DNA from 3 places in the Allobosea sp. 05T433 genome. Region 2 is predicted to be linked to each of the others. Evidence: predicted binding sites of a transcription regulator. Region 2 holds the regulator's gene; each other region holds the start of a gene.
What was found. The regulator PhoB, encoded in region 2, activates phosphate uptake and scavenging genes when phosphate is short. The targets are predictions, from matches to a motif close to TGTCATNNANCTGTCAT.

Region 1 (10,026 bases), on a different contig from region 2:
CCTCCCGCGCCGCTGCTCGCCTGGGTTTGACCCAATCAGCCGTCAGTCATTCCCTGAACAAGCTGCGGCGGATCCTCGACGACGAATTGTTCGTACGCGGCCCCGGCAGAATGCACCCGACGCCGCGCGCTGAAGAGTTGGCACAGCCGATCAAGAGCGCACTTCGTCAGATCGAGGCGGCGTTTCACGGGCCTGTATTCGAACCGGGCTCATCTGAGACGCGCTTCGTCATTGCTACATCCGACTATGTCATCGGCGCCCTGATGCCGCCCGTTCTTTCAAAACTGGGACGGATCGGGCCTGGCCTGCGGTTCTGGCTGCGCCCGTTCAATGATCTCAACCTCGTGGAAGAACTCGATCGCGGAACCCTGCATCTCGTCATTGGAGCGTTCGGGCGCGTCCCGTCCCGCCTTGTCATGGAGCCTCTTTTCACAGGACCGAATGTCTGGGTCATGCGGAGAGGGCATCCTGCTGCGACCGGCACCTTTGGTGTGGAGGAACTGGCGGAATTCCCGCATCTCGACATTCTCATCGCCGGCCAAGGCGCAATGACTGCGGGCGGAACAATCGACCAGGAGGGCCTCGAACGGGCCTATGTCAGCAGCAATCCGCTCCAGCTCGAAGCGCTGATGGCGGAGCGTGGCCTGACACGCAAGGTCGGGGCGGTTGTGTCTCATATTCTCACGGTGCCCCCGATTATCGCTGCCACCGACATGATTGCGTTCGTCCCCAAGCAATTGGCGGAGCAGAATCCGGGGCTTGAATTCCGTGATCCGCCCTATCCAAGCCCGGCGCTTCAGATCTCGATGCTGTCCCACCGCACGATGGGAGCACACCCATCGGTTGCCTGGTTGCGGCAGGAATTGGTCCGGGAGCTTGCGAGCCTGTCGGGCTAGGCGTGCTCCGAACGCAATGATCCTGCGGGCCATGCGTGCGTTCGGGGCCTGTGCCGGGCGGCACAGGGGCAGGGGGCAGTCCTCTCCAAGACCGGCGGCCAATCTCCTCGGAAGGGTGAGTTCATTGCCGCGATGGCCCGGGCACAACATGCAGTGTCGTCCCTAGACGTCACTTCCACCCCGTTTCAATTCCCAGGTCAGTATCGCCAGTGCGAGCCGTTCGAGCTCGAGGTCCGTCATCGGATTATGGGCGGCTGCGGCGTGGATCTCACCGGCACGCGCACAAGCACGCAGGTAATCGGCCTCCGAATTCAGCACGATTGGGCGCCGGCCAGGGAACTCGGGAGCGCGGTTTCGGCGGCGCTCTGGTCGTTCGTCACGCATTCCTGATCATCGCGTTTTTGACCGCCATCGATCGCCATCCTCGAATGCCATCATGGTGCGGCGAGAGGTTAGGCTCATCGCTGCCGATGACAACCCTGCGTTGCGATCGTTGGATGGTTTCGTTAATCAAGCACTAACCGCTGGGAATGGCACCATGAACAGCCGCGGCCGTTCGACCTTGACCTTCGCCAGCAAAGCGGGAGCCGCCACGCTTCAGTCGCGCAGTCCCGACGCGATCGGGTTGGCGAACGAGGCGATCGCCGGCAGCAGGCTGAGAACGGTGCCGACGACGAACAGCAGGGCGATCTGCAGGAATTCAGGCTTGTCCAGTGCGATCGTGAGGCGAAGGCCGGTCTGCGCCTCGATCAGGCCTGACAGGACGCCGGCAGCAGCACCACCGAGCAACAGCCCGGCGATACAGCCGAGCGCCATCAGCAGGGCCATGCCGAGCCAGATCACGAGCAGGACGTAGAGCCGGGATGCGCCCATGGCACGCAATACGGCGTAGCGCCGCCGCCGCAGCCCGGTCACCGCAATCAGCAGCAGAAGGATCGAGGCCAGCACCAGCGTCGCATTCAGCGTGGAAGCGAAGACAAGCACACCACGCGCGTCGCCGAGCGAGCGATAGATCCCGACCAGGACTTCGGCGGGAAAGAACGCCATCGTCCCGCCCTGGCGATACTGGCTGCGCAGGGCATAGGCCCCGGCCACGCTGCGCGGCTTGACGACGATCGCGGGCACGCCGGGCACAGGCACGCCATCGAAGGGCGGCCCGATCGTCTCGGTGCCTGCGGCGTGTCCATTGCCGAGCCCGTGAACCTCCCAGACGCTCTCGATCGGTACCAGGATCGCGCGGTCCCAGGGCGATCCGAGCGGCGGCAGGCGGCCGACGATGGTGTAGTCGTGGCCGGCATGGCGGTGTCCGGCCTCGTCCTCATCCTCCTCGCCCGCTTTATGAGTCTGGCCGGCAACACCATGCGACGGCGTGATGCTCTCGCCGAGCCGATAGTCGACATCGGCGCCGATCAAGGCTTCGCGTTCCCTGGCGAAGAGGCGCCCCTCGCTCGGTGTGACGCGGCCCCAGCGCGTGGCAAAGGCCGCGGTCGTGCCGATGATCGGATAGCCACGTGTGACGTCGCCGAAGGCGATCGGCGCGAAGGCGGCGACACGCTCGTCCCGGGCCAGCGACTGCAGGACGCTTCCCTCCATCAGCGGGATCGCGTCGAGCTGCAGATAGACCGTCGACATCAGCAACTGGGTCTGGCTGCCGGGCGCACCGATGAGGAGGGCGAAGTCATCCGCCGCGGCGGCCGAACTCTGCCGCAGCGCCCGCTCCTGCGCGCCGATCGCCACGCCGACTGCAACCGCCAGCGCTATCAGGACGACAATCGCGGCCGCCGTCCAACGCAGGGCGCGAAGATCGGCGAGGATCATTGCGAAGGGGTTCATGCGGCCTGCTTCGCAATCGGAGACGCGGCCTTGATGTCGAGCCGATGCTTCATCCGCGCCAGGAGCGCGGCATCATGCGTGGCGCAAATCAAGGTGGCGCCGGCCTCAACGGCCGCATCGACCAGCAAGGCGCCCACCTCATCGGCATGGGCCGCATCCAGACTGGCCGTGGGTTCGTCGGCGAGGATCATGGCAGGCTGCCGGCAGACCGCGCGGGCAATCGCAACCCGCTGCTGCTCGCCACGTGAAAGTACTCCTGTCCGGCGGCGCAGATCAGTGAGACCCATGCGCGCGGCGACGGTCTTGGCATGCTCCCGCTCGGCCGGGCCAACCCTCCAGGATGAGAAGGTCGTGGGCAGCGTGATGTTGCCAAGGATGTCGAGTTCCGGGATCAGGTGGAAATCCTGGAAGACGGAGCCGAGCGTCGAGAGACGCCAGCGGTCGCGATTGCCGGGCGACAGGGAGGAGATCTCCGTCTCGCCCCATGAGACCCTGCCTGTGCTCGGCACGATCAGCCCGGCAATCAGGTGCAGAAGCGAGGTCTTGCCGGAGCCTGAGGGGCCGCGCAAACCGATATGAGCGCCGGAAGGCACTGTGAGTTCGGGAACGTCCAGCACGCGGAAAGGGCGCCCGTCGCCGCCGCGATGGTCGAGTGTCACGTTTGAAAGCCGCAATGTCCGAGCGGCGGATCGCTCAGGCGAGTGTGAAGCGGGCATCGACGAGTCTGATCTGGCTGACGAAGCCGGTTTCCTGATCCGTGGCCGAGCCTATCTCCAGCCGACCCGACACGACGACCTTGCGACCGGCGCTGACCATTGGCGTGATCTCCTTCATGAAGACGACGACGATGTCGACTGGCCAGTCGGCATCCGATTGGCAGAACGGGCAGATCGCCAGCGGCTCGCGCGTGAGCACGAAGAAGTGGCTTTCCGGCTTCAGCGGAGGCGCCATGTAGCCGGTCAGGCGTACCTCTTGTCCGCGCAGGGCCGTGACGCGGTCCGAAAACTGGAAGCCGAGCACGCCGAAGGATCTGTAGAGGCCGTCGAAGGCGATCGTGGCCGGCTCCGCCGCTCGGACATCCCTGCAAAGCAGGGCCACCGCGAGACCCGTGAGGGTCACGCGGCGGGTGGTCAGCATCTCATGGCGTTGCCGTTGCATCGCTCGTCCCTGTCGGCGGATGGCCGGCCTACTTGCCGCCTTACTTACTTGCCGCCCAGCGCCAGTGCTTCCGCCATGACGCGGAAGACATAGGTGTTGGGCTTATGGCCGCGGAACTTCTCGGCGCCCGGGCCCATCGCAGTCAGGATCACGTCGTCGGCGGAGTGGACGCCGCTATTGGCGTCGAAGGGCAGGTTGCCTGTCCGGCGCGCGGCCAGCGGGCCGGTGCAGTCCTTCTCGTTCGCGATATTGGTCTTGCCATCCGGGCCCTTGACCGCCGGCACGCGTTCGCCGGTCATGTCCGGGCGGCCGGTGTCGCAGGTGTCGGGATAGCTGCCATAGACCACTGCGAGGCGGCGCGAGGTGTCGACCTTGGTGGGGTAGCCGTCCACGTCGAGCGGGCCGTAGTTCGGCGGCACGGAGTCGGCGTAGACGCCGAGCTTGTCGCGCAGGAGCTGGCCCGGACGGTCGTCGTCATAGGTGCCGATGATCGAGATCGGATGGGCGTGATCGGGCACCACGATGATCAGGGTGTCGTTGCGGTCGCCGGCGAAGTCCTTCGCCACCTTCACCGCGTTGTCGAGCATGATCGTATCGAACACCGAACGCTCCCAGTCGAGCGAATGGCTGTACTTGTCGATGCGGGCCGACTCGACCATCAGGAAGAAACCGTCCTCGTTGCCCTTGAGCATGTCGAGCGCAGCCTTGGTTTGCTCTACCACGTCCGGCTGGTCGGGGAACTTCGAAACCGTGCCCTTCTTGGTCAGCCGCAGATCGAACGCGCCGTCGATGTTACCGGTGTTGTAGAGGCCGAGCAGCTTTTTCGAGCCGGCCGCGACAGCCGCGTTCATTTCCGTCTTGGTGGTCGCGAGCGTGTAGCCCGCCTCCTTGAACTTGGCGATGAAGTCGAGCTCATCGGTCCGCTTCGAACCGTGGGTCGCCTTGGACAGGAAGTTCGGGGAGCCGCCGCCCATGATCACGTCGGGCTGCACATCGTGGAACATCTTGACGATGTCGTTGAAATCCGAGCGGCGGCGGGTGTGGGCCACCATCGAAGCCGGGGTCGCGTCCTCGATTTCCGAGTTGGTGACGACGCCGATCGCCATCTTGCCGCGACGCTTGATCACCTCGGCGATGGTCTCGACCTTGGGATGGTCGAGCGTCAGGGCGTTCTTGGCGCAGTAGACGCCGAGTGCGTTGACGCAGGATTTATGGCCGGTGGTGTAGGCATGGGCGGCATTGGCGCTGTCGGTCACGATCGAGTCCGTGCCCGAGGTCGAGATCAGCGCCATGTTGGACATGTCGTCCATGGCGAGCTCGCCATTGTAGCGACCTTCGTCCCAGCCCTTGGAGAGAATGCGGGCCGCGGTGCGGTTGGCGACCGACATGCCGTCACCGATGAAGAGGATGACGTTCTTGGCGCGGCGCGGCTGGGTGGTGGCGAAGACCTCCCATTTGACCGTCGCCTTGTTGGTTCCCTGCTTCGCCTCGACGGTATAATTGCCCGCCGGAAGCGTCGCGCCACGCAGCCACAGCGCCGAATGCTTCTGGCCTTCCTCGTTCTGCATGAAGGTCGTGGCCTTGCCGAAGATTTCGGCGGCCGGCTTGCCGTTGATCGTGACCGCGACATCGGCCGAGGTCGGCGCGTTCGGGAACTCGACCTTGAAGTCGAAGCGCGAGCCCTCGAGGATTTCGGCACGGTTGATGGGATAGATCGTCTGCGCGGCGACAGGGGCCGCAGCGAAGGCGCTGCCAATTGCTACCGCATGCCAAAGCGTTCTCAGTTGCATCCCCAACCTCCGATAATCCGTGATCCCTTGGATGGGGTGAGCTAGTTGCAGCCGCACATGACAGGATGGCGACAGCCCTGCATGTTGTTGAATACCATCCGACCACGCCTGCCCCAACATCAACAGGGCATCCAGGGACGGCCTGCCCGACCGATGCGCGGTTGCACCATTCCGAAGACGGGCGACCTCGACGCCCGCGTCCCGGGCATGAGCGACGCGAGGGCGCGTCCCGAGCCGCCAGCGCGTGCCCCGATGGCCGGCCCGTGTGAGATTGCCAGGGGCCGATCGTGGCTCGACCTCAGGAGGCGCTGCGGTTTCGCCTAGCAGGCGAAGGACAACCTGGCGCCGCCGGATGCTTCGATGGACTGTCCGGTTACCCAGCGGAATTCGTCCGAGAGCACGGCTGCGATCACGGCGCCCACATCGCTGGCCTCTCCGAGACGCCCCAACCCCGTCTTCTCGACGATGGACTGAATGATCTCCGGATAGCGATCGAACGCATCGTCGCCGATCCGGGTCCTGGTGGCGCCCGGCGCAACGGCGTTCACGCGGATGCCGCGGCGGCCGAACTCCTTGGCCATGTAGCGGGTGAGTACGGTCAGGCCGCCCTTCATCGATGCATAGGCGGAATAGCCCGGCTCCATGCCGCTCTGCAGGGTCGAATTGCTCGTCACATTGACGATGGCACCGCCGTCAGCAAGCACTGGAAGCAGAGCCTGGGTCAGAAAATAGGGTCCCTTGAACAGCACCCGCATGAAGGAGTCGAAGAGCTCCTCGCTGGTGTCCTCGAACAGGGCCATCTGTCCGAAGCCCGCATTGTTGACGAGGTAGTCGAAGGAGCCTGCGTTCCATTCGCGCTGCAGCATTGCCGTTGCCTCATCCCGGAACGCCGCGAAGCTGTCGCTGCGCCCGACATCCAGGTGCAAGGGAACCGCCTTGGCGCCCCTTTGCCTCGCTGCCTCGACCACATCGCGCACGCGATCCTGGCGCTGCTGACGCCGACCGCGCGTCGTGTCGCGGTCGGCGTCAGTCGGCGTTCCGGCGCAACKGCCGGTTTGGCACGCCGCAGGGATCGAAGCTCTTCCTTCCCAGGTGAGGGATCGGCTCAGGCCTTGATCGTCGTCGACTCCTGGCTGGTCCGGCCGAACAGGTCCCGCGCCCCGACGCGATAATGCCCCTCTGATTGGGTCGCATGCAGGTAAACGCTCGACAGCAACCCGACCGGGTTGATGACCTGCCACGGCCCGTTTTCCGTCGCGCTCCAGAGCACGTCGAAGAGCTGCGCGCCGCCATGCGCCGCCGGCTCCCAGAACAGCACCGTGTTGCTGCGGCCGTTGAGGCCGCCGAAACGGCGCCTTCAGCCCTGTCGGCGCCTGAGGCACCTCGCCATCGCGCCGCACCAGGGCGACGAGCGCGGCCGAAGGCAGGGGCATGTCGAGCGGCAGCGTGCAGCTCGTCTGTGCCCCGCCAATCTGGAGATGCTCGATCGTCAGAGCTGGCTCCTGGGCGAGTCGCATCGCCTCCAACTCGACCGGGTTCGCCGGCCGCAACGCGCAGCAACGGATCATCATCGAGTCCGATGTGATGCTCCGCGCCACGACGCCGTCTGACTGCTAGAGGCAAGTTCCTCGCACGAGTCACCGTCATTTTTGCCGGTGCTGGCGTTCTCGCACGGGGCGCACGGATCAGGGCGAGGCCTGACGCTGCTGAAATGCAGCCGCTTGCAGGTATTCAGCCTTCCGACTCTGTCCGTGCTCGGGGAAGGCCAATCTCGCCATGCGGCCCATGCGCCGAGCAAGTGCGCCTCATCGGTTTGCGAAGGGGAAGAGCGTGAGCAAGCCATTGCAGTCGAATACGAATCTCATACAATTCTAGCGTGTGGCTATTTCCGGCTGCGCCGGTCATGCCAAGAGCCGTCTTACCCTACGGAAATGTCGATGGATCCCGATCAGGCGGCCAACAGGGCCGAGGACGCGCTTCTTGAGCTCGCACTTGAAAGTTGGCGTTTCCAGAAGCTCTTCGGGCGAGCGTTGTCCAAGCTGGACCCACTGGAAGCAACACGGTTCACGAACCAGCATCGATATTTCCTCGGAAAGGTCGAAAGCTGCCTGGGAGCATCGGGAATGCGCCTGGTGAACCTCGAAGGCCAGCAATTCGACACCGGGACCGCCGCCACGCCCCTCAATATTGCCGATTTTGGACCAGACGACACCTTGGTCGTCGCGGAAACGATCGATCCGATCGTGATGAATTCTGCCGGCCTGCTGCGCATGGGCACGGTCATGCTCAAGAAGGTTGGAAGATGAGCCACTACGTCGGCATTGATCTGGGCACCACCAACAGCGCAATCTGCTCCTATGACGGGGAGACCGTCCAGCTCTACAAGAGCCCCGAGCAGAACGACGTGACGCCGTCGGCGATCGCGATCGACCGGCGCGGCAACCGCTATATCGGGCAGCGGGCCTACGAGAACGCACCGCGAAATCCGGACAGCACTGCCATGCTGTTCAAGCGGCACATAGGTACCTCGACGCCAATCCGCTTGCCCTCCGTGGGCATTACCATGACACCCGAGGAATGCTCTTCCGAGATCCTTCGCACGCTGTTTGGCTATCTGCCGGAGCAGATCCGCAACGACGAGACCGTGGCCACCGTGATCACCGTGCCGGCGGCGTTCAACCAGATGCAGAAGGACGCCACGATCGAGGCTGCGCGCGCGGCGGGGCTCGGCAAGGTGGCCCTGATGCAGGAGCCCGTTGCGGCGGTGATGAGCGTCATGCGCAGTCGCCAGGGCGATGGGATCTTCCTGATCTACGACCTTGGCGGGGGAACCCTGGACATCGCCATCGCCCAGAGCATTGGCGGCCGCGTGAGCCTTCTCGGCCAGGGCGGCATCCAGATGTGCGGAGGACGGGATTTCGATCGCATGATCGTCGACAACCTCGTCATGCCCTGGCTTCAGCAGACCTTTGCGTTGCCCGAGGGGTTCTCGTCCCTGCCCGAATACAAGCTGCTGCGTCGTGTCGCGGAGCGGGCGGTGGAGAAGGCGAAGATCGAGCTTTCCAGCCGGGACAATGCGGTGATCGGGGCACAAGAGACGGAATGCGGATGCAAGGACCTGGCGGGTACCGAGATCTATCTCGACGTCAACATCACCCGGGATCAGCTGGGTGGGCTGATCGAGGGCAAGGTCAAGGAATCCGTCCAGGCGGCGCGTGACACGATCGAGCACGCAGGTCTCACTCCACACGACATCGAACGTATCGTCTTCGTCGGCGGTCCGACCCAATACAAGCCGCTGCGCGAGCGCGTCGCGTTCGAGCTTGGCATCGCGCCGTCAACGGACGTGAATCCGATGACGGCGGTTGCCACTGGCGCCGCCATCTTCGCCGAGGCCATCGACTGGAGCGCGCATAGCCGGGGCCGCAAGAGTTCCAGGGGGAGCGTGAGCGTCGGGTCGACACTGGACCTGACGGTGAATTACGCCGCACGAACTCCGGATCAGAAAGCGAAGATCGCGCTGAAGCTCGGATCACCCGCGGCCCCGGGCTCGTCCTTTCAGGTCGACAGTCTCGACACCGGGTGGTCTTCGGGCCGCGCCGAGATCAAGAACGGCACTGTCATCGAGGTGCCCCTTTCGAAGCGGGGCGAGAATACTTTCAAGATGTTCGTCTTCGATCCTGCCGGAGGGCCACTCTCCTTGGCGCAGGATCGCATCGTCATCACGCAGACGGCCGCTACCATCGACGCCATCCCTGCCTCCCACTCGATCGGCGTCGAGGTCCTGGATACCGTTGGCGACATCGCCAGGCTTCATTACCTGGTGAAGGCCGGAGACCAGCTGCCGGCTCGTGGTGTCCAGCCATTCAAGGCTGCTGAGGCACTTCGCGCGGGAGCCTCCGGGTCATTGAAATTCAAGCTCTGGGAGGGGGATATCGATCATCCCGTCTCGGACAATACGTTCATCGGCCTGTTCGAGATTACCGGCAATGACTTCGTCGATGGCGTCATCCCTGCGGGGGCGCCGCTCATCCTCACCTACGAGATCGGCGATGGAGGGAACATCGACCTGAAAGTCGAGATTCCGGCGATCGGTGGGTCGTTCCAGAGCGACAAGAACTTCTATTCCCGCGCTTCCGGAATGATCGACTACAGCAGTGCCGCGAGGCGCATCCTGGACGAGGCGTCGCAAGCGGCCGAACAGCTTGCGGAGGTCTCTGCCAAGGTCGACGACCCGGCGCTCTCCGAAGCGCGCGAGAGGCTGGAGCTGGCGGCTTCGATCAGTGAACAGGAGAGCGATCCCGAAGTCGCCAAGCAGGCCTCCGACAACGTCCAGAGGGCGAAGAGCC
Region 2 (10,026 bases):
CGCCGGCGCATATCGAGACGGAGCGAGGCTTATCCGCGGGACTTGGTCTTGCCGCAGCCGCCGGACATGTTGAGGGTCACGGCTGCGCGAATGAGAGCCTTCAATGCCCCTTCGTCAATCGTCTCACCCTCGTGGATGTCGATGGCCCGCCTGGTGTTGCCATCCAGACTGGAATTGAAGAGGCCCGATGGGTCGTCGAGTGAGGCCCCCTTGGCAAAGGTCATTTTGACGACGCTCTTGTAGGTCTCCCCAGTGCAGATCAATCCGTCGTGGGACCACACCGGAACCCCTCGCCATTTCCACTCCTCTACCACCTCAGGATCGGCTTGCCTGATCCATACGCGGAGCTGGGAGAGCATCTTGCCTCGCCAGTCGCCCAGCTCGGTGATCCGCTCGTCGATCATCCGAGACGGGGAGTTTTCGTTCTGGGACTCGCTCTGGCTCATGATCTTCCCTTCTCTCCGGAACTCTCGCTTCTGGGATCGGGCCAACCGTCTGCTCGAGATCGCAGCGCAACCTCTCGAAGAGGCTGGGCCGGCCGGTAAACGTCTTGGAGAGCACGGTGTGTCTGCACGGATCACAACGCATAACTCTCTGGCTATTGATCTGCATTCATAATCATTGGGCTATACGTCAGTCAATCGAAGCCTGCGCGCGCAACGATCGCCGTCGGGTCTCGCAACTCAGGATCAAGGTGGCCGCGACGGACGGCCGACGCAAGCGCGGCGCTCTTCCGGCATCGGCTGCCCCCTTGGGAACGGGACTGCGCTCGTGATCGGGGGCCAGGGGCAGCGCGCGATGGCTCTGCTCTTGATGGTGCGGCCGGACACGGGGGTGTAGACTGTTCGGGTCTTGTCTTCGGCAGTGCCTGATCCCCATCTCCAAGTGATCGCCGCTTCAGAGTCCAGCATCGGGTTGGCGCTGCATCGCAAGCAGTCGTGAGGACGTAACACTGAAAGCTGTGGTCCGGTTCGCCGGATGTGCCGAGATCAATAGGAGGAGGCCAGAATGACTCGCGCCTTCGTCAAGGAAGCAGAGGAAAGAGGGACCCTGGACGAGCTGCCGGACCGGCCAGTCTCGCCTCACCCGAACCTCGTGACGCCTGAGGGGCTCGCACAGATCGAGGCCCAGCTGGCGCGCTGGCATGACGAACACGCGGCGGCGCTGGCCGGAGGCGACCGCACCGAGATCGCTCAGACGCGGCGCGAGTTCCGCTACTGGGCGGCGCGGCGCGCCAGCGCCAAGCTGGCCCCTGCGCAGGAAAGGCACGACATCGTCCGCTTCGGCTCGACAGTGACGATCCGCCGGGCCGATGGGCGCGAGCAGAACTGGCGGCTGGTCGGCGAGGACGAGGCCGATCCGGCACACGGAACGCTGCCCTATGTCGCGCCGTTGGCGAGCGCGCTGATGGGCAAGGGCATTGGCGAGAGCGTCAGCATCGGCACTGAGGCGGTCGAGATCATCGCGATCTCCTGAGGCGATCGTTCAGCTATCCGCGAGCCAGGCCTGAATCCCTGCTGCAGCTGCGACTCCGGTCGCGAAACAGGCCTGCAGCAGATAGCCGCCGGTCGGCGCCTCCCAATCCAGCATCTCGCCTGCGACAAAGGTACCGGGCAAGCGTTTCAGCATGAAGCCTTCCTCGACCTCGGCCGCGGCGACGCCACCGGCGGTGGAGATCGCCCGCTCGATCGGTCTGAGACCGGTGAGCACCAGAGGCGCGGCCTTGATCAGTGCGGCCAGCCTCTCCGCGTCTTCGGGGAGTGGCCCCTTCGCCGCTTCGCGCAGCAGCGCAATCGCGGATGGAGCAAGACCTGCAGCCTTGCGCAGATGATTGCTCAGCGTCACGCCCTTGCGACGATGCGCGAGGCGCTGGACCAGCAGTGCCGCCTCGTGATCGGGCCGCAGATCGATGGTGATGACCGCCCTGCCCTCGCGCAGGATCGTCTCGCGAATCGGGGCAGAGAGTGCATAGACCGCGCCGCCTTCCAGACCCGTCGCATCGATCATCGCCTCGCCGGGCACGGATTGGCCGCCGAAGCTCAGGACGATGCGCTTCAACGGTACTCCGGCAAAACGCTCTCGCATGGTCTGGGACCAATCGACCGTGAAACCGCCATTGGCCGGGCGCAGCGGCGCGATCGCAACGCCGCGCGCCGCCAACAAGGGTGCCCAGCCACCATCCGAACCCAGCCGTGGCCAGCTCGCACCGCCGAGCGCGAGCAGCGTCGCGTCGGGCCGCGCCTCGACATCGGCGCCATCGCGGCTCCGGAACGTCAGAGCTCCCGCTTCGCTCCAGCCGGTCCAGCGCTGCCCAGGCGCGAAGGCGACGCCGAGACCATCGAGCCGGCGCAGCCATGCCCGCAGCAGGGGCGAGGCCTTCATGGCGCGCGGGAAGACGCGGCCGCTGCTGCCGACGAACGTGTCCTGCCCGAGCGCATCGGCCCAGTCGCGCAGGGATTGTGGCGGGAAGGCGCGAATGGCCGGCTCCAGCCAGGCTTGCGCATCGCGATAGCGGGGCAGGAACCTGTCGAGCGGTTCGGAATGGGTAAGGTTCAATCCGCCGCGCCCGGCCAGCAGGAATTTGCGGGCCGGCGAGGGCATGCGATCGTAGATCGTGACGGTGTCCCCGGCTGCCGCAAGGCGCTCGGCCGCGATCAGCCCGGAGGGCCCTGCTCCAATAATGGCGACGTGATGTGTGGGCATCGGTCCGGCTTGCCGTCAGCGCGCCCTGCGGTCAAGGGTAATCCCGCCCCGAAGGCCATCGACAGGGACGAACCATGCCGACCATCGCCGCCTATTTCGGCGCAGCCATTCTCGAAATCGCCGGCTGTTTCGCGTTCTGGGGCTGGCTCCGGCTCGACAAGCCCATCTGGTGGCTCGTACCCGGACTGTTTTCGCTCGCCCTGTTCGCCTGGCTGCTGACGCTGGCGGAGAGCGAAGCCGCCGGACGGGCCTATGCCGCCTATGGCGGCGTCTACTCTGGGCCGTGGAAGGCTTTCGCCCCGACCGCTGGGACATTATCGGTGGGCTGATCTGCCTCGCCGGCGCGGCGATTATTATCGCAGGGCCGCGCTAGGGTATCGGCCCGAAAGGTGGATTGCGGTTTTCGGGAAGGCCGATGCAACCATAGACGGTTAGATCGTCGGGCGGATTCGATATCCGGCCCGATGATCCAAGTCCCCGATGATCCAAGTCTCAGCTCCGCGCAAAGGTCTCGTCGAAGGCATAGCCGGCACCGCGCACGGTCCGCAGCGGGTCCTTGGCGTTGTCAGGAGTGATCGCCTTGCGCAGCCGGCCGACATGGACGTCGACGGTGCGCTCGTCGATATAGACGTCGCGGCCCCAGACCGCGTCGAGCAGCTGGGCCCGGGAATAGACCCGCCCCGGCGCCTGCATCAGGAATTCGAGCAGGCGGAACTCGGTCGGGCCGAGATGCAGCTCGCTGCCTGAGCGGCGGACACGGCGGGTGGTGCGGTCGAGTTCGAGATCGCCGGCGGCCAACAGGCCGGCGACATGACCCGGCTTGGCGCGGCGTAGCAACGCCTGGATGCGGGCGATCAGCTCGGGCAGCGAGAACGGCTTGACGACATAGTCGTCGGCCCCGGTGGCGAGGCCGCGCACACGCTCGGTTTCCTCGCCGCGGGCGGTGAGCATGATGATCGGCACCCGCTCGGTATCGCGACGGGTCCGCAGCCTCCGGCAGAGCTCGATGCCGGAAAGGCCCGGCAGCATCCAGTCGAGCAGCACGAGGTCCGGCGTATGATCGCGCAGATGCAGCTCGGCATCGTCGCCACGCGCGACGCTGTCGACCTCGAAGCCCTCGGCTTCGAGATTGTAGCGCAGCAACAGGGTCAGCGGCTCTTCGTCCTCAACGATCAGGATGCGTGCAGGCATGTCTCACTCGGTCCCAAAGGTGTCGGGCGCCGGTCACTCACCGGTGGCGGCGTCCAGAAGGATATTGGTCGTGTCGAGCTTCGGGCGGGCTGCGTCCAAGGCTTCGCCCGTGACGAGATAGTGGATCGTCTCGGCGATGTTGGTGGTGTGGTCGCCGATGCGCTCGACATTCTTGGCGCAGAACAGGAGATGCGTGCAGAAGGTGATGTTGCGCGGGTCTTCCATCATATAGGTGAGCAGCTCGCGGAAGAGCGAGGTATAGAGCGCGTCGATCTCATCGTCGCGGCGCCAGACCTCCATGGCCTTCTGCTCGTTGCTGACGGCGTAAGCGTCGAGCACGTCCTTGAGCTGGGCCTGAACCAGGCGGCTCATATGCTCGAGGCCGACGACCGCGCGCGACGGCGGCTGGAACTGGCCGGAGATGGCGACCGCGCGCTTGGCGATATTCTTGGCGAGATCGCCGACACGCTCGATATCGGCGGCGATGCGGATGGCGGAGATCAGCTCGCGCAGGTCGTTGGCGAGCGGCTGGCGCCGGGCGATGGTGAGCACCGCCTTCTCCTCTACCTCGCGCTGCAGATTGTCGAGGCGCTGGTCGGCGCTGATGACCTTCTGTGCCAGCCCGGTGTCGCGGCGCACCAGGGCGACTGTCGAATCGCCGAGCATGCGCTCCGACATGCCCCCCATCTCGGCCAGGCTGCGGCGGATCCCCTCGAGATCGGCATCATATGAGCGGACGATGTGATCAGTCATCGCGGCGTATCCTTTGTCGGCAAAGCAGTTGGAAGGCTGGGCGCCGGTTCAGCCGAAGCGGCCGGTGACGTAGTCCTGCGTCTGCTTCTTGTGCGGGTTCATGAAGATGGTGTTGGTGGCGTCGAATTCGATCACCTCACCGAGATACATGAAGGCGGTGTACTGCGAGATACGCGCCGCCTGCTGCATGTTGTGGGTGACGATGACGATGGTGAAGTCGGTCTTGAGCTGCTCGAGCAGGTCCTCGATCTTGCCGGTCGAGATCGGATCGAGCGCCGAGGTCGGCTCGTCGAACAGGATGACTTCCGGCTTCTGGGCAATGGTCCGCGCAATGCAGAGGCGCTGCTGCTGGCCGCCGGACAGGCCCATGCCGGAGGTCTTCAGCTTGTCCTTGACCTCGTCCCAGAGCGCGGAACGGCGCAGCGCACCCTCGACGCGGTCATCGAGCTCGGATTTCGGTGGCTTCTCGTAGAGGCGGATGCCGAATGCGACATTGTCGTAGATCGACATCGGGAAGGGCGTCGGCTTCTGGAACACCATGCCGACGCGCGAGCGCAGCTCGTTCACATCGATATCGTTGCTGATGACGTTGCGGCCGTCGAGCAGGATCTCGCCGGTGGCGCGCTGCTCGGGATAAAGCGAGTAGATCCGGTTGAAAATGCGCAGCAGGGTCGACTTGCCGCAGCCCGACGGTCCGATCAGGGCCGTGACATGGCGGTCCCGGAAGTCGAGATTGATGTTCTTCAGCGCCTTGTGCTCGCCGTAGTAGAAATCGAGGTTCTTGACCGCGATCCGGACGGGGGCCTCGGCATCAAGCGCTTGCGGGCTCAGTTCCAGCGTCGAAAGCATCGACTTGTTCCTTCAGATCGAACGCGACGAGGGTTTAAGGCCGTTCATTTGCCGCCCCGCACGATACGGCGGGCGATAAGCGAGAGGCACAGGATCGAGACGGTGATGATCAGCGAACCGGCCCAGGCGAGTTGCTGCCAGTTCTCATAGGGGGCGGAGGCGAACTGGTAGATCGTCACCGGCAGGTTGGAGACGCCGCCGACGAGGCTGGGCGAGAACCAGAAATTGTTGTTCAGCGCAGTGAAGATCAGCGGCGCCGTCTCGCCGGCGATGCGCGCCAGGGCCAGCAGGATACCGGTGACCATGCCGGATTTCGCCGCCCGCCAGGTCACGCTGGTGATGACGACCGAAGGCGGGGCGCCGAGCGCAGCACCGGCTTCACGCAACGAGCTCGGCACGAGGCGCAGCATGTCCTCGGTGGTGCGCACGATCACCGGGATCGCGATGATGCCCAGCGCCACGCCGCCGGCCCAGCCGGAATAGCCGCGGAATGGCTCGACCAGGATGACGTAGACGAAGAGGCCGATCAGGATCGACGGCGCCGAGAGCAGGATGTCGTTGATGAAACGGATCAGGTCCGCGAGCTTGGAGCCCTTGCCGTATTCGGCAAGGTAGGTGCCGGCGAGCACGCCCACCGGCGTCGCCACGGCGATGCCGAGGAAGGTCAGCACGATCGAGCCGACAATGGCGTTGGCAAGGCCGCCCCCCTCGCTGCCGGGACCGGGCGTCACCTGGGTGAAGGTCGCGACGGAGAGCCCGCCGATCCCCTTCACGAGCAGCATGCCGAGAATCCAGAACAGCACGAAGATGGCGAGAAGGGTGAAGCTGGTGGCGATGATCTTCATCGCCCGATCCGCGGTGCGGCGCGCGGGGCGGACGCGGCCCCAGACCTGATGAGGCGTCGTTGCGGGCGGGGTGACGGCGCTGTTCATGGCCAGGCTCCGCTCAGAAGGACTTGACGCGCGCGACAAGGATACGCGCGATCACGAGGACGACGAAGGTGACGAAGAAGAGGATGCAGCCGAGCGCGATCAGCGCGTTGAGCTGCAGGCCCATCGCCTCGTTGAATTCGTTGGCGATGCGCGAGGCAATGGTCGAGCCGGGGTCCATGATCGAGGCCGAAAGCCGGTTGGCATTGCCGACGACGAAGGTCACCGCCATGGTCTCGCCAAGCGCGCGGCCAAGACCGAGCATGATCGCGCCGATGATCGAGACGCCGGCCTGCGGCACCAGCACATGGCGCACGACCTCCCAGGTCGTGGCGCCGATGCCATAGGCGCTCTCACGCAGCACGGACGGGATCTGCTCCAGCATGTCGCGGGTGATCGAGGCGATGAAGGGGATGATCATGAAGGCGAGGATGATGCCGGCCGTCAGGATGCCGAGCCCCGAGGGCGAGCGCGAATACAGCACGGTGCCGACCAGCGGAATGCCTTCGACGATGTTCGAGACCGGGATCTGCACATAGGCCGCGAAGAGCGGCACGAAAACGAAGAGACCCCACATGCCGTAAATGATCGAGGGCACGGCGGCGAGCAGCTCGATCGTCGTCGAGACCGGGCGCTTGAACCAGGGCGGCGCGAGCTGGGTGAGGTAGACGGCGATGCCGAGCGAGAGCGGCACGCCAAGGACCAGCGCGATCAGCGCGGTCGACAAGGTGCCTACGATGGCAGGCCAGGCGCCATACTGCTCGTTCTGGGTGTCCCAGACGCTGGACGTGATGAAACCAAGGCCGAATTCGCGGAAGGCGGGCCAGCCGCCGATGATCATCGAGGCGATGATGCCCGCGAGCAGCACCAGCACGAAGAGCGCGGCGGCCCGGCTGGCATTGCGGAAGACAATGTCGAAGGTGCCCTTTGGAGTGCGGCGAATGGCGGGCGCGCCGGGCGCGGCCATCTGGTCTGTCACGGCAGCCATCCGTGGTTACTCCGGTCGCATAAGAAGCACGAGGAAACGGGTCTCACAAAGTCGAACGCGAGGCGGGAACAACCCGCCTCGCGTCATAGCATGGATCAGAAGATCGGCTTGCCAGCCGGGTCGGTGGCGCCCTTCCAGGCGGCGCGGACCTGATCCTTGACGTTGGCCGGGAGCGGCACGTAGTCGAGATCGAGCGCGAGCTTGTCGCCGTTCTTGAAGGCCCAGTCGACGAATTTCAGCGCGGACTGCACCTCTTCGGGCTTCTCCGGCTTGGCATGGACGAGCAGGAAGGTGGCGGAGGTGATCGGCCAGGCCTGGGCGCCCTTCTGGTTGTTCAACGAGATGCCGAAGCCGGGAGCCTCGTTCCAGTTCGCATTGGCGGCAGCGGCCTGGAAGGACTTGTCGTCCGGAGCCGGGAACTGGCCGTCGGCGTTCTCGACCAGCGCATGGGCCAGTTTGTTCTGCTTGGCATAGGCGTACTCGACATAGCCGATCGAGTTCGCGACCTGCTTGACGGAGGCCGAGACGCCCTCATTGCCCTTGCCGCCGATGCCGACCGGCCACTGCACGGCCGTGTTGGTGCCGATCTTCGACTTCCAGTCCGGCGAAACGCGCGAGAGATAGTCGGTGAAGACGAAGGTCGTGCCCGAGCCGTCCGAACGATAGACCGGGTTGATGTTGGCGTCAGGCAGGGTCAGGCCGGCATTGATGGCGACGATCTTGGGATCGTTCCACTTCTTGATGGTGCCCTGATAGATGTCGGCGATGATCGCGCCGGTGAGCTTCAGCTTGCCCGGCTCGACGCCGGCAATGTTGACGGCCGGAACGACGCCACCCATGACGGTCGGGAACTGGATCAGGCCGTCCTTGGTCAGGTCCTCGCCCTTGAGCGGGGCATCGGTCGCGCCGAACGCAACCGTCTTGGCCTTGATCTGCCGGATACCGCCGCCTGAGCCGATCGACTGATAGTTGAGACCGATATTGGTCTCCTTCTTATAAGCTTCAGCCCATTTCGAGTAGATCGGGAAAGGGAAGGTCGCGCCCGCGCCGGTAATGTCGGCGGCCTGGGCAACGCCGGCCAAGCCGATCGTCGCAGCCGCGAGAATGAGAATTTTGCGCATTAGAGGAGTCCTCGTCTGGGTCGCAGTCTTTAGCAGCCCCGCTAGAACACCTTCCATGTGACAGACAGATGACAGACCGTCACGTTCGCCGTCACATTGGTCAGGACGGGCTCCGCATCATCGCGCCGAGGCGCGGCAGGATCGCCTTGAAGAGGGCGCCCTTGCCGTACTCGCTCTCGATGGTGAGACGGCCGCGATGGCGTAACACGATGTGCTTGACGATGGCGAGACCAAGGCCCGTGCCGCCGGCCTCGCGGCTCGCGGCCGTGTCGACACGATAGAAGCGTTCGGTGAGGCGGGGCAGATGCTCGGGCGGGATGCCTGGCCCGTCGTCACGAACGCTGACGCTGGCTTCGCTCGCGCCCTCGACCACATTGATTGCAACCACGCCGCCCTCACGGCCATATTTGATGGCGTTCTCGACGAGGTTCTCCATCAGCCGCAGCAACTCGTCGCGGTCCCCCGCGACTTGGACCGGCTGGGTCGGCGTCTCGAGCTTCAACGCCACCTTGCGCTCGCGTGCCATCAGGGTGAGCGAGTCGACGATCTCGCGCGAAATCGCGGAGAGATCGACAGGCGTGTCCGGCGCGAGATGGGCGCGCAGCTCGATGCGCGAGAGCGAAAGCAGATCGTCGACCAACCGCGCCATGCGCAGACCCTGTTCGCGCATGATGGCGAGAAAGCGGTCGCGCGCGCCGGTATCGTTGCGCGCCGGTCCCTGCAGGGTCTCGACGAAGCCGAGAAGGGAGGCGAGCGGCGTGCGCAGTTCGTGGCTGGCATTCGCCACGAAATCGACGCGCATGCGTTCCGTGACGCGCAGCTCACTCAGATCCTCGAAGGTCAGCACCACGGGATTACGCCAGACGCCGCCGGTCAAAGCTGCGATGTGGATGCGGAATGTGCGCTCGACCGGCACGCGCTCGACCAACTCGATGACCCGGCGCCCTCCACGGCGCGAAACCTGCTCGATCGCGTCGATCAGGTCGGGGTCGCGCAGGACGAGCGTGAGCGACTGGCCGCGTTCGAGCGCCGGAATGAGCGCGCGCATCGCTGGGCTCAGTGCCTGCGCCACCCCTTGCGCATCGAGCAGCACCACGGCGGAACCCAGCGCCTCGATCAGCGCTGCAGTGGCCGGCGCGTGGGGATCGACGACATCGACCATGTGAACATGCCTATCAGGAGGAAGCTGGCGCCCTCATAGGGGCTGGCACGCGCTCTGCCAATCGCTCCGGGCGAGATGCCCCCCGCACTTGCGAGGCCCCCCACAGCGCGCGGCGACACTGGGCGAAATCCACGCCATCCAGGATCTCAGCAGGAACGAAGCGCGCTTGGGTGGTCACTATCGGCGACGCGCCGGGCGCCGCGGAGGCCGAGGCTGTCTCGACCATGATCGGAATTGCGACCGGCCGCTCTCGCTCAGATCAAGAATGTATTTTCAGCCAATTATCATCGTTTTATTGAGACAACATCGGACTTGGAAAGGCTACTGATA
Region 3 (10,026 bases), on a different contig from region 2:
CGGCGAGGGCCGGGAGAGCTAGCTTCAATCCCTCGATCGCGAGAACGGGCGTCGTCATCACTCCCTCCCCCGCGCCAGACGCGGGTTCAGCGCGTCGTTCAGCCCCTCGCCGGCAAGATTGAGCGCAAGAACCGTGAGGAAGATCGCAAGGCCGGGGAAGAAGCTGATCCACCAGGCATCGATCAGGCGAGTGCGCCCGGCACCGACCATATAGCCCCAGCTCATCAGGTTGGGGTCGCCCAGCCCGAGGAAGGAGAGCGAGGATTCGAGCAGGATCGCCGAGCCGATCATCAGCGAGCCCATCACGATGATCGGCGCGATGGTGTTGGGCAGCACCTGGCTGAAGATGATGCGCGGCGTCGACTGGCCGATCGTCACGGCGGCCTGCACGTATTCGCGCGTCTTCAGCGACAGGACCTCGCCACGCACCAGTCGCGCCACGGGCGGCCAACTGACTACCCCGATCGCGAGCACGATCGAACCAAGCTGTGGTTGCAGGATCGCGACCATGACGATGGCGAGTGCGAAGCTGGGGATCGTCTGGAAGAACTCGGTGAAGCGCATCAACGCATCATCGACGAAGCCGCCCGCATAGCCTGCAATCGCGCCGAGCGGCACGCCGATCAGCAGCGCGACCACCGTCGAGACCACGCTGATCATCAACGAGACACGCGCGCCATGCACCAGCCCTGAAGCGATGTTGCGCCCCAGCGTATCTGTGCCGAGCGGGAAGCGCTCCATGGCGAAGGGTGCAAGGAACGGACGGCCGACCGTGCGCCATGGCGATTGTGGAAAGAGCGACGGCGCCAGCAAGGCGAAGACGATGACGACGAGCAGGATGATCAACCCGACCACCGCCCCGCGGTTGCGCGCGAAACGCTTAAGGAAGCTCATGATGTCGCCTCGATGCGCGGGTCGGCCAGCCGGTAGACCAGGTCCGTGAGGATATTGAAGCCGACGACCATGGCCGACGAGACGAAGAAGACACCGAGCAGCACCGAGTAATCGCGCTGCACCAGGGCATCGAACATCAAGCGGCCGATGCCGGGCCAGGCGAAGACCGTCTCGGTCAGCACGGCCCCGCCGACGAGCTGGCCCGCCTGCAGGCCAGCCAGCGTCACGACCGGAAGGATAGCGTTGCGCGCGACATGCCGGCGCGAGACGACCCCGGGTGAAAGCCCCTTCGCGCGCGCCGTCTTGACGAAATCGGCACCGGCAATCTCCAGCATAGAGGCCCGCATCATTCGCGCGTAGAGCGCCGTGAAGAACAATCCGAGCGTCAGCGCCGGCAGGAAGAGATGCTGCGCGATATCGAGCGCCCGAGCGAGGCCGGTATAGTTCGCGCCGATCGTCTCGAAGCCGACATTCGGCACGAGGCCGAGCTTCAGCGAGAAGACGATCTGGCTCATCAGCGCGATCCAGAAGAGCGGTGTCGCGTAGAAGACGAGGGCAAGCGTGGTGATGACGCTGTCCTGCCAGCGCCCGGCACGCCGCGCCGCAAGCGCGCCCATCAGGACGCCCAACCCCAGCGAGACGAGAAAGGCTGCGCCGGTCAGCAGCAGGGTCGCGGGCAGTCGGTCCAGGATCAGCTCGAGCACGGGCCTCTGCTGGCGATAACTGAAACCGAGATCGAGCGAGGCATAGCCCTTGAGATAGATCCAGAGCTGTTGGATCAGCGGCTGGTCGAGGCCAAAGCGCGCCCGCAACTGCTCGAGCAGCACCGCATCGGCCGCACCGGCCTCTCCCGCGAGAACCTGCGCGGGATCGCCCGGTGCGGCGCGGATCAGGAAGAAATTCAGGATCGCGATGGCGAAGAGGACGACGATCCCCTTCACCAGCCGGCCCGCGAGAAATTGAGCGAGGTTCATCAAAATCCTTCGGCGCTACGGACGGGCAAGATGACCGGTCCGCGTCTCCCCGAAAGGAGCACGCTCAAACCCGGGATGGTCTTCAGGAAGAGGCGCGTCACAGAGTAGTGGCGTCATGTCGTCCCGGATCGCCGCGACGCGACGTCCGGGACGGCAATGGCCTCACTCCTTCCAGGCGTCGCGGAAACCGTCATCCACGCCAATGCCGGTGGTGACGAGGTTCTTGACGTTGCAGCGATAGATCGTCGGGAAGTCCATCTCGAGCAGCCAAAGTACCGGCAGCTCGTCTGCCAGCAGCTTCTGCACCTTGGTATACAGCTCCTGGCGCTGCGCATCTGTCGGCGCGACGGCCGCCTCGGCGAAGAGCTTGTCGACCTCCGGGTTCGAATACCCGCCGACATTGGCGAAGGGATTACCCTTGGCGATGTTGCTCGAGATGTAGCTGCGCGCCACACCCATCGCCGGATCGCCGAGCTGGTAGAGGAAGTTGAAATTCAGGTCGAAGTCCCAGTTGCTGGCCTTCTGGGTCCAACCGGGCACGTCGGTGTTTTCGATCTGAATCTTGACCCCGACATCCTCGAGATTCTGCTTGATCGCCTCGGACCAACGGCTCCAGGTCTCGCCATAGGGCAGGTTGAGCAGCTTGATCGTCTCGCCCTTGTAGCCAGACGCCTTGATCAGCTCCTTCGCCTTCGCCGGATCGAAAGCATATGTCGGCACGTCGGACGAGTAGAAGCGCGTCTTCGACGAGATCGGCCCTGTCGGCAGCTTGCCGAGCCCGCCCCAGACCACATCCTTCCCGAATTCGCGATCGATCGCGTACATCAGGCCCTGGCGGAATTGCTTGTTGCCGAGGATGCCGTTGCGCACATTCGGCGTCAGCCAGGCATGCGGGGCGAACATCTCCCAGCCGTTGGTCGTCATGCAGGTATTGGGCAGCTTCGAGAGCCGCGCCACGTCGTAGACATCGACAGAGCCCCCGGTCAGCACGTCGACCTTGCCGGTCTCGTACGCCACCGCGCGCGCCGCCGCATCCGGGATGATCTGCCAGTAGATCTCGTCGAGGTTCGGCTTGCCCTTCAGCCAATAGTTCTCGTTCTTGACGAGGTGGATATAGGAGCCCTTCTTCCACTCCTTCAGCTTGAACGGACCGGTGCCGATTGGCGTGTTGTTCGCCGGATTCGCCCGATAATCCGTGCCGTCATAGATGTGTTTCGGGATCATCGGCGCCGAAGCGACTTCCTGGGTCATGATCATCGGGCCGAAGGGCTGCTTCAGTGTGATCTTGACCGTGAGATCATCGACCTTCTCGATTTTCTCGACCTGAGCGTTGACGATCGGCCGCCAGCGCGGATGAACCTCGCGCAGGAACTTATCGAGGGTGAACACGACGTCGTCCGCCGTGAAGGGCTTGCCGTCATGCCAGGTCACGCCCTCCTGGAGCTTGAAGGTGTAGACCTTCGCGTCAGGAGAAATCTCCCAGCTCTTGGCGAGCGATGGCTGCGGATTGAGCTTCTCGTCGTAACGCAGCAGCGACTCGTAGATATTGCCGGCGACCATGTTGGTCGGGCCATTCTGGTTCAGCCCCTGCATCAGCATTGGAGGCTCGGGCTGCACCACGACATGCACGGTGCCCCCCTTCTTCGGCTCCTGCGCGGTGGCTGCCCCGAGCGCGAGCACTGAAGCGGCAAGCGCCAGGCCAAGTCTCAATCCGGTCATCGTTGTTCTCCCGTTCCCCTGTGCCGGTTCCGGCAGCTGCGTGAGCGCACCGGGCACGGCCTCTCTTTTCGACTGGCATCGCGGCCTACCGGGATCGCACCCGAACATGTGCCGATTAGCAAGCTCCGCGCCATTGAAAGCCAGAGTCAAAATTCGTGTCAATGACTGACATGGCGTGTTATTAGACGACACGATGAAAAGTCAGGCGATTGGCGCTGCGAGAGGGCCGATGAACAGCGCAGGCGACAGCCGGACCGCGAAACTTCCGCCGGGCGTCCCGATCGTCAGGGCGCTCGACCGGGCCATTGCCCTGCTCCGCGCCTTCCGCCCCGAGCAACCACGCCTCGGGCTGAGCGAGCTCGCTCGCCAGGTCGGACTCGACAAGGGCACGACGCGGCGGCTGCTGCAGACATTGCAGCTCAACGAACTGGTCGAGCACGACGAACGCTCGCAGACCTATGCATTGGCGGTCGGGCTGATCGAACTCGGCAGCGCCGTCACGACCGGGCGCGAGCTTCGGGACGTGGCCGGCCCCTATCTGACCGAGATCGCCGAGAAGACCGGCGCGACCTCGTTCCTATGGGTTCATATCTCGGGCCGCGCACTCTGCGTGGACCGCGTGCGCGCCTCACTGCCGCATGTCGATGCGACATGGTTCGCGGTCGGTGCTCAGGCGCCGCTGAACTGCGGCGGCGGCCCACGGGTGATCCTGGCCTATCTCGACGAGGCGCAGCGGCGACAGGCACTGGCCCTGGAACTGCCAAAGCGCGCGCCGGCAAGCCAGACGGACCCCGACCTGCTCTGGCGCGAGGCTGATCGTATTCGCGCGCAAGGCTGGGAGCTGGCCGCCGACGACTTCTTCATTGGCTTGACGGGCGTCGGCGTACCGATCTTCGACCGCAGCGGCGCGCTTGCCGGCGCACTCAGCATCTCGTCGCTGACCTCGATCGTCGCACCTGAAGGGCGCCCAGCGCATCTCGATGCCTTGCAGGACGCTGCCATGCGCATCGGGGCGCGCCTTCTCCCCGCCTGATCGACGTCTGCCTAAGCAGCAGGCTAGGGAAAGGCAGCTGATTCCTGTATGGGACGCAAGGCGCGCGACGAACCCGCCAATCGGCGAGCGCGCTTGCCGACTGGAGCCGACGCTCGGGCTCTCAAGGGCTTCGAGCGTTCATTTCGCTGCAATGAAGCATGGCCATCACCGCTGAGGCGGTCAATCCACGGCCTTTAAGGCGTTGGACGGCTATTCGATATTGATTTGCCGGCTTTCTAACATAGGTTCTGTTTACGGATGGGAGGGCACAGGTTTCGATGAAGAAGGCGAAGTCAGGATTGGGGAAGCCGCGCTCGCAGATCGCCGCGCTCCCCATCCGCCGATCGCCGACGGGGGAGCCGGAGCTTCTCCTGGTCACGACACGCACGACGCGGCGATGGATCGTTCCCAAGGGCTGGCCCATCAAGGGCAAGAAGAACCATGAGGCTGCGGCGATCGAAGCGCGCGAAGAAGCCGGCGTGATCGGCAAGGCCCACAAGAAGCCCGCGGGGCGCTACATCTATTGGAAGCGGATGAGCGACCACTTCGTTCTCTGCAAGGTGGCGCTCTATATTCTTGATGTCGAGCGTCGGCTTGAAAAATGGGCCGAGCACAATCAGCGGCTTTCGCACTGGTTCACGCTTGAAGATGCTGCCGAGATTGTCGACGAGCCCGGCCTGAAGGCTGCGATCCGCGCGCTGAAGTTGAATTGACCGACGCTGCGGGTTGCGCAGACTCAGCGCCCCTCGGCGGCGCCTCCTGATCCCGGTCACCGCCCGGTCAGGAACAGGCCGGAGACAAAATAGGCGATAGCCGAGATCAGTCCTGCCATCGGCATCGTCACGATCCAGGCGAAGACGATGCCGCGAGCCACCCCCCATCGCACGGCCGTCACGCGCCGGGCGGCGCCGACACCGATGATCGCGCCTGTGATCGTATGCGTCGTCGAGACGGGGATGCCGAGATAGGTCGCCATGAACAGCGTGATCGCGCCGCCCGTCTCCGCGCAGAAACCCTGCTGGGGTGAAAGCCGGGTGATCTTCGAGCCCATGGTGTGAACGATCCGCCAACCTCCACAGAGCGTGCCGAATGCCATGGCCGCCTGGCAGGAGATGACGACCCAGAACGGCACCGAGAACGTCTCGCCCATCATGCCATGCGAGAACAGCAGCACCGCAATGATGCCCATCGTCTTCTGCGCATCATTCGCCCCGTGTCCGAGCGAGTAGAGCGAAGCCGAAACGAACTGCAGCAGCCGGAAGGTGCTGTCGACCTTGATAGGGGCCACGCGCAGGAACACCCAGGAGACGATCAGGACGAGGACCAGCGCCAGGGCGAAGCCGATGGCCGGAGACATGAAAATCGCGACGAAGGTCTTGCCGAGCCCCCACCAGACGATCGACGAGAAGCCAGCCTTGCTCAGCCCGGCCCCGACCAGTCCGCCGATCAGTGCATGCGACGAACTCGACGGAATGCCTGCAATCCAGGTGACGACATTCCAGACGATGGCGCCGGTCAGGGCACCGAAGATGACACGGTCATCGACGATGGCGGTCTGGACAATGCCGGACCCGACGGTCTCGGCGACATGCAGGCCGAAGAACAGGAACGCGATGAAATTGAAGAAGGCAGCCCAGAACACCGCCCAGCGCGGCGCCAGAACCCTGGTCGAGACGATGGTCGCGATCGAATTGGCCGCATCGTGAAGTCCGTTCAGGAAATCGAACAGAAGCGCGACCGCGATCAGGAAGACCAGGGCAAAGGCGACGCTTGAGAAATCCACCGGGCCAACCGCCTAGAGATGTTCGAGGACGATACGGCTGACGCGCTTGGCGACATCCTCGAAACGGTCCACCACCTTCTCGAGATGGTCGTAGATCTCTGCGCCGACGATGAAACCCATCGTGTCCGAAGTCTGGTGCGCCTTGAACAACGCCTTCAGGCCCTGGTCGTGCAGTTCGTCGGATCGCTCCTCGATGGCCCGGATATCCTTGGCGAGTGCGCCGATCGAAATCGCATGTTTCTTGATGTCGCGCAGCATCGGCAGCAGCACGACGACGCGCTCGGACGCCTGGACGATGACCGCCCCGAGTTCCTTCATGCAGGGCTCGAAGCTCGTAACCTCGAACAGCGTGATCGCCTTTACGGTCTTCTGCATCTGGTCGATGGCATCGTCCATCGAACCGATCAGCTCCTCGATATCGCCACGGTCGAAGGGCGTGATGAAGGTGCGGCCGACTTCCAGCATTACCTCCGCGGCGATCTCGTCAGCGCGATTTTCCTGGAAAAGCACCTCGGTGCAACCTGCCTCCACCGGGGTTTCGCCCCTGAGGAGGCCGTTCAGGGCCGCGGCACCTGCCACCAATGTCCTGGAATGGCTCTCGAACAGGTCGAAGAACTTGGGCTCCTTGGGCAGGAGCTTCTGAAACCAGCCGAGCATCGGCGCCTCGTTATGTCATCGATCCGTCACAATCGCGATAAGCGGTTGGTATATCGCTGTAAAGCGGCATGCGCGATCGCACGGGGCGTAATCCCGAGGGCGGCCGTCGCTAGGTGATTGAGAGGGAAATGGTGGGCCGGGCCGGATTCGAACCGGCACCGGCGCTGTTATGAGCAGCGAGCTCTAACCGTTGAGCTACCGGCCCGCTCTTCGCCTAACACCCTCGCCTTCTGTCCCGCAAGACCCCAGGTAGCCCCCGCAACTGAAACGGCCCCGCTGCGTCTCGCGAGCGGGGCCGTTAGCAATGGTTGGATGCAGTGGATCGCTCAGGCCGCCCGGGCGACCGACGCCCCGCCGTGCCCGGCGACGTGTCCCTCGCGGAACTGGAAGCGCCCGATATGTTCGGTCAGCGCGCGGGTCTGCTCATCCGTCAGTGCGAGCGCGGCATTCGTCTCCTCGACCAGCGCAGCATTCTGATGCGCCATCGTGCCGATGCCGTCGATCTCGTTGTTGATGGCGGAAACGTCGCTTGCCTGGCTCCGCGCCGTTTGCGAGATGCCGTTCATCAGTCCGGAGAGATCGTTGACCGAGGACACAATACTTTCGAACATCGCCGAGGTCTCCTCGACGAGGCCGACACCGACCGCGACATCGCCATGCGCGGCCTCGACCAGGCGCTTGACGTCGTTCGAGGCATCCGCCGAGCGCTTCGCGAGACTGCGCACCTCGGCCGCGACGACCGCGAAACCGCGGCCGCTGTCGCCGGCGCGCGCCGCCTCCACTGCCGCATTGAGCGCCAGCAGGTTGGTCTGGAAGGCGATCTCGTCGATCATCGAGATGACTTCCGAGATCTTGTCCGACGACGCGCGGATGCGGCGCATCGCGTCCAGCGCCGAGGCGACGACCTTTTCGCCCTGCTGGGCACGCTGCTCGGCGCTCTCGGCCATGCCCATGGCTTGCGAGGCCTCGTCGGCCGTCTTCTTCACGGTGCCCGCGAAGGCGCCGAGCTGATTGGTCGCCATCGAGACAGCGTTGCTTTCTTCCGTCGTACGCTCGGCGAGGTCGGTGACACCATCGAGAATCTCGCTGGTCGCACTGCGCACGGCCGAAACCGTATCCGAAAGACGCGCGAGCGTGCTTTCGAACTCTTCGGCGAGGCCGTTGGCGCCGTCCTTGAGCTCGGCGAAAGCGCCGTGATAGCTGCCCTTGACCCGGGTCGAGAGCTGGCCAGCCGACAGTTCGGCCAGCACTTCGCAGGTTTCCGAAAGCCCGGCCTGGACGGTTTCGAGCAGGGCATTGACGGAACCCGCAAGCGCGTTGAGCTCGGCATCTGCGAAGCTTGCCGAGACGCGGCGGCTGAAGTCGCCGGCGGCCGCGGCCTCGACCACCTGGCCGAAGGCTTCCCCCAGCTCCTGCATCATCTCACGACGGCGCTGCTGCGCCAGGGCCTCGTCCTCGATCTTCGCAGCTTCGGCGGCTCGCAGCGCCAAGGCATTGTCGCGGAACAGCAGCACGCTGCGCGCAATGTCCGAGATCTCGTCATTGCCCTTGGTCTCGACGGTTGCGTCCAGCTGCCCATCGGCAATGGCCCGTGTCGCCGTCCACAGCTTGTTGAGACGGCCGACGATCATCGGGCGGACATAGAAGAGCGAGAGCGCCAGCGCGACGAGCAGCGAGCCGAGGCCGATTGCGCCGAGCCACCACTTGCTGTCCTCGATCAGGTTGCCGGTCGACGTGCCCGCGGAATGCGCCTCGTCACGAGCCGCCTTGACCAGCGTCTCGACCTCGCGGCGCACCACTTCAGCCGCGCGATTGAGGTCCGACAGGCCGGCGCGGATTGCGCCCTGAGTCACGATGTCGCGGTCGCGCACATCGAAAAGGCCGCTGCTTCCTTCGGCGACGTTGAGGATCGCATTGACCGAGCGCACGCGGCCCTGGTTCGGCACGATCTTCTCAGCGTCGGCGAGGCCGGTGCGGACAAGCTTGGCAATGGCCTGGAAGCGTTCGCGCGCGGTTCCAAGCTGCGAGCTGTCGCTGATCTGGGCGATCTCGCGCAGGATGCCGCCGAGCTCGCTGACATCGGCCTGTAGGCTTCTGGCCAGGTCGAAGGCCGTGAAATCGCGGCCGGCGAGCGATTTCAGAGCCGAGGTCAGCTCGTCGCCCGACAGATTGGCCGCATTCTCGATGCCATAGGCAAGATTGAACTTCGCCTCTTCAGCCTCGGTTCCGACAGCCCTGACGAAGTCCTCTCGGGCCTTTCCCAGGGTCTCGATCGCGATCTGCGCCTCGCTGGAGTTGCGCAACCGCTGCCCCGTCAGATCGTTCAGATCGTTGATCTGCCGTGAAAGTTCGTCGATCGCCTTCTGGGCCTTTGCCTTGTCCTGCCCGCGATCGGAGATCTTGCGCAGCAGTTCGAACTGCTTGGCTTCAATGAGATCGAGCTCTCCCGTCAGCTCGGACCGCTCCTTGGCATTCTGGACTTCGCTGAAACGCGCGGCGAGTGCCGTGGATTTCGTCGCCGCCTGCGAGAGCTCGAGCGCCAGCTCGACCACCGGCATCTTGTTCTCGATCATGTCGTTGACCGTCTGGTTCACCCGGCCATAGGAAAACCAGGCGACCGCGGATGCGACGATCGTCAGTACGGTCAGAATGCCGAGCGCGGCATAGATGCGCGCGGCAATGCCGACGCGCAGCGGCGTGCGCTGCCGCGTGGGCTTCTTGACCTTCTTCATAGTCGTTCTCCGGGATGCATGCAGCGCGCGACGGCGGGGCCTCAGGAAGGAAACCGCGACGCAGACAGCGGGGCCCGGCAGGAGCCTCGTTGATCAGGCATGAACAGTTCCCCAGCTCTCTTTAGGTCAGCCCTTAGAGTTAGGCTTCTTGAGCCCTAGGATCGGGGACATGCGCTTAAAAAACGCTTAAGTGAGCGCCCTGTTCTGAATCGCCCGATGGAACGGGCGATTCAG

Region 1: a site for PhoB is predicted at 5,735-5,751, ahead of AC1DGP_RS22785 (alkaline phosphatase). Genes of this name have one in related genera too.
Region 3: a site for PhoB is predicted at 7,074-7,090, ahead of AC1DGP_RS05140 (DUF47 domain-containing protein). Genes of this name have one in related genera too.

Annotation. Positions count from the first base shown of each region.
Region 1 covers NZ_JBFTKS010000018.1:74,641-84,666, reverse strand. Annotated here, with positions in the region: gene AC1DGP_RS22810 (LysR family transcriptional regulator) at 1-896, shown strand, start outside; gene AC1DGP_RS22805 (hypothetical protein) at 1,059-1,214, opposite strand; gene AC1DGP_RS22800 (FtsX-like permease family protein) at 1,494-2,729, opposite strand; gene AC1DGP_RS22795 (ABC transporter ATP-binding protein) at 2,726-3,388, opposite strand; gene AC1DGP_RS22790 (hypothetical protein) at 3,423-3,887, opposite strand; gene AC1DGP_RS22785 (alkaline phosphatase) at 3,932-5,677, opposite strand; gene AC1DGP_RS22780 (SDR family NAD(P)-dependent oxidoreductase) at 5,998-6,750, opposite strand; gene AC1DGP_RS22775 (hypothetical protein) at 6,783-6,995, opposite strand; gene AC1DGP_RS22770 (hypothetical protein) at 7,615-7,983, shown strand; gene AC1DGP_RS22765 (Hsp70 family protein) at 7,980-10,026, shown strand, end outside.
Region 2 covers NZ_JBFTKS010000009.1:123,837-133,862, forward strand. Annotated here, with positions in the region: gene AC1DGP_RS14825 (DUF1801 domain-containing protein) at 30-446, opposite strand; gene greA (transcription elongation factor GreA) at 1,009-1,476, shown strand; gene AC1DGP_RS14835 (TIGR03862 family flavoprotein) at 1,486-2,703, opposite strand; partial or broken gene AC1DGP_RS14840 (YnfA family protein) at 2,778-3,076, shown strand; gene phoB (phosphate regulon transcriptional regulator PhoB) at 3,196-3,894, opposite strand; gene phoU (phosphate signaling complex protein PhoU) at 3,928-4,647, opposite strand; gene pstB (phosphate ABC transporter ATP-binding protein PstB) at 4,696-5,496, opposite strand; gene pstA (phosphate ABC transporter permease PstA) at 5,541-6,428, opposite strand; gene pstC (phosphate ABC transporter permease subunit PstC) at 6,442-7,413, opposite strand; gene pstS (phosphate ABC transporter substrate-binding protein PstS) at 7,509-8,534, opposite strand; gene AC1DGP_RS14875 (ATP-binding protein) at 8,635-9,696, opposite strand.
Region 3 covers NZ_JBFTKS010000003.1:186,819-196,844, forward strand. Annotated here, with positions in the region: gene AC1DGP_RS05105 (ABC transporter ATP-binding protein) at 1-58, opposite strand, end outside; gene AC1DGP_RS05110 (ABC transporter permease) at 58-894, opposite strand; gene AC1DGP_RS05115 (ABC transporter permease) at 891-1,868, opposite strand; gene AC1DGP_RS05120 (ABC transporter substrate-binding protein) at 2,031-3,587, opposite strand; gene AC1DGP_RS05125 (IclR family transcriptional regulator) at 3,817-4,620, shown strand; gene AC1DGP_RS05130 (NUDIX hydrolase) at 4,899-5,333, shown strand; gene AC1DGP_RS05135 (inorganic phosphate transporter) at 5,390-6,403, opposite strand; gene AC1DGP_RS05140 (DUF47 domain-containing protein) at 6,416-7,060, opposite strand; tRNA gene AC1DGP_RS05145 (tRNA-Ile) at 7,190-7,265, opposite strand; gene AC1DGP_RS05150 (methyl-accepting chemotaxis protein) at 7,387-9,792, opposite strand.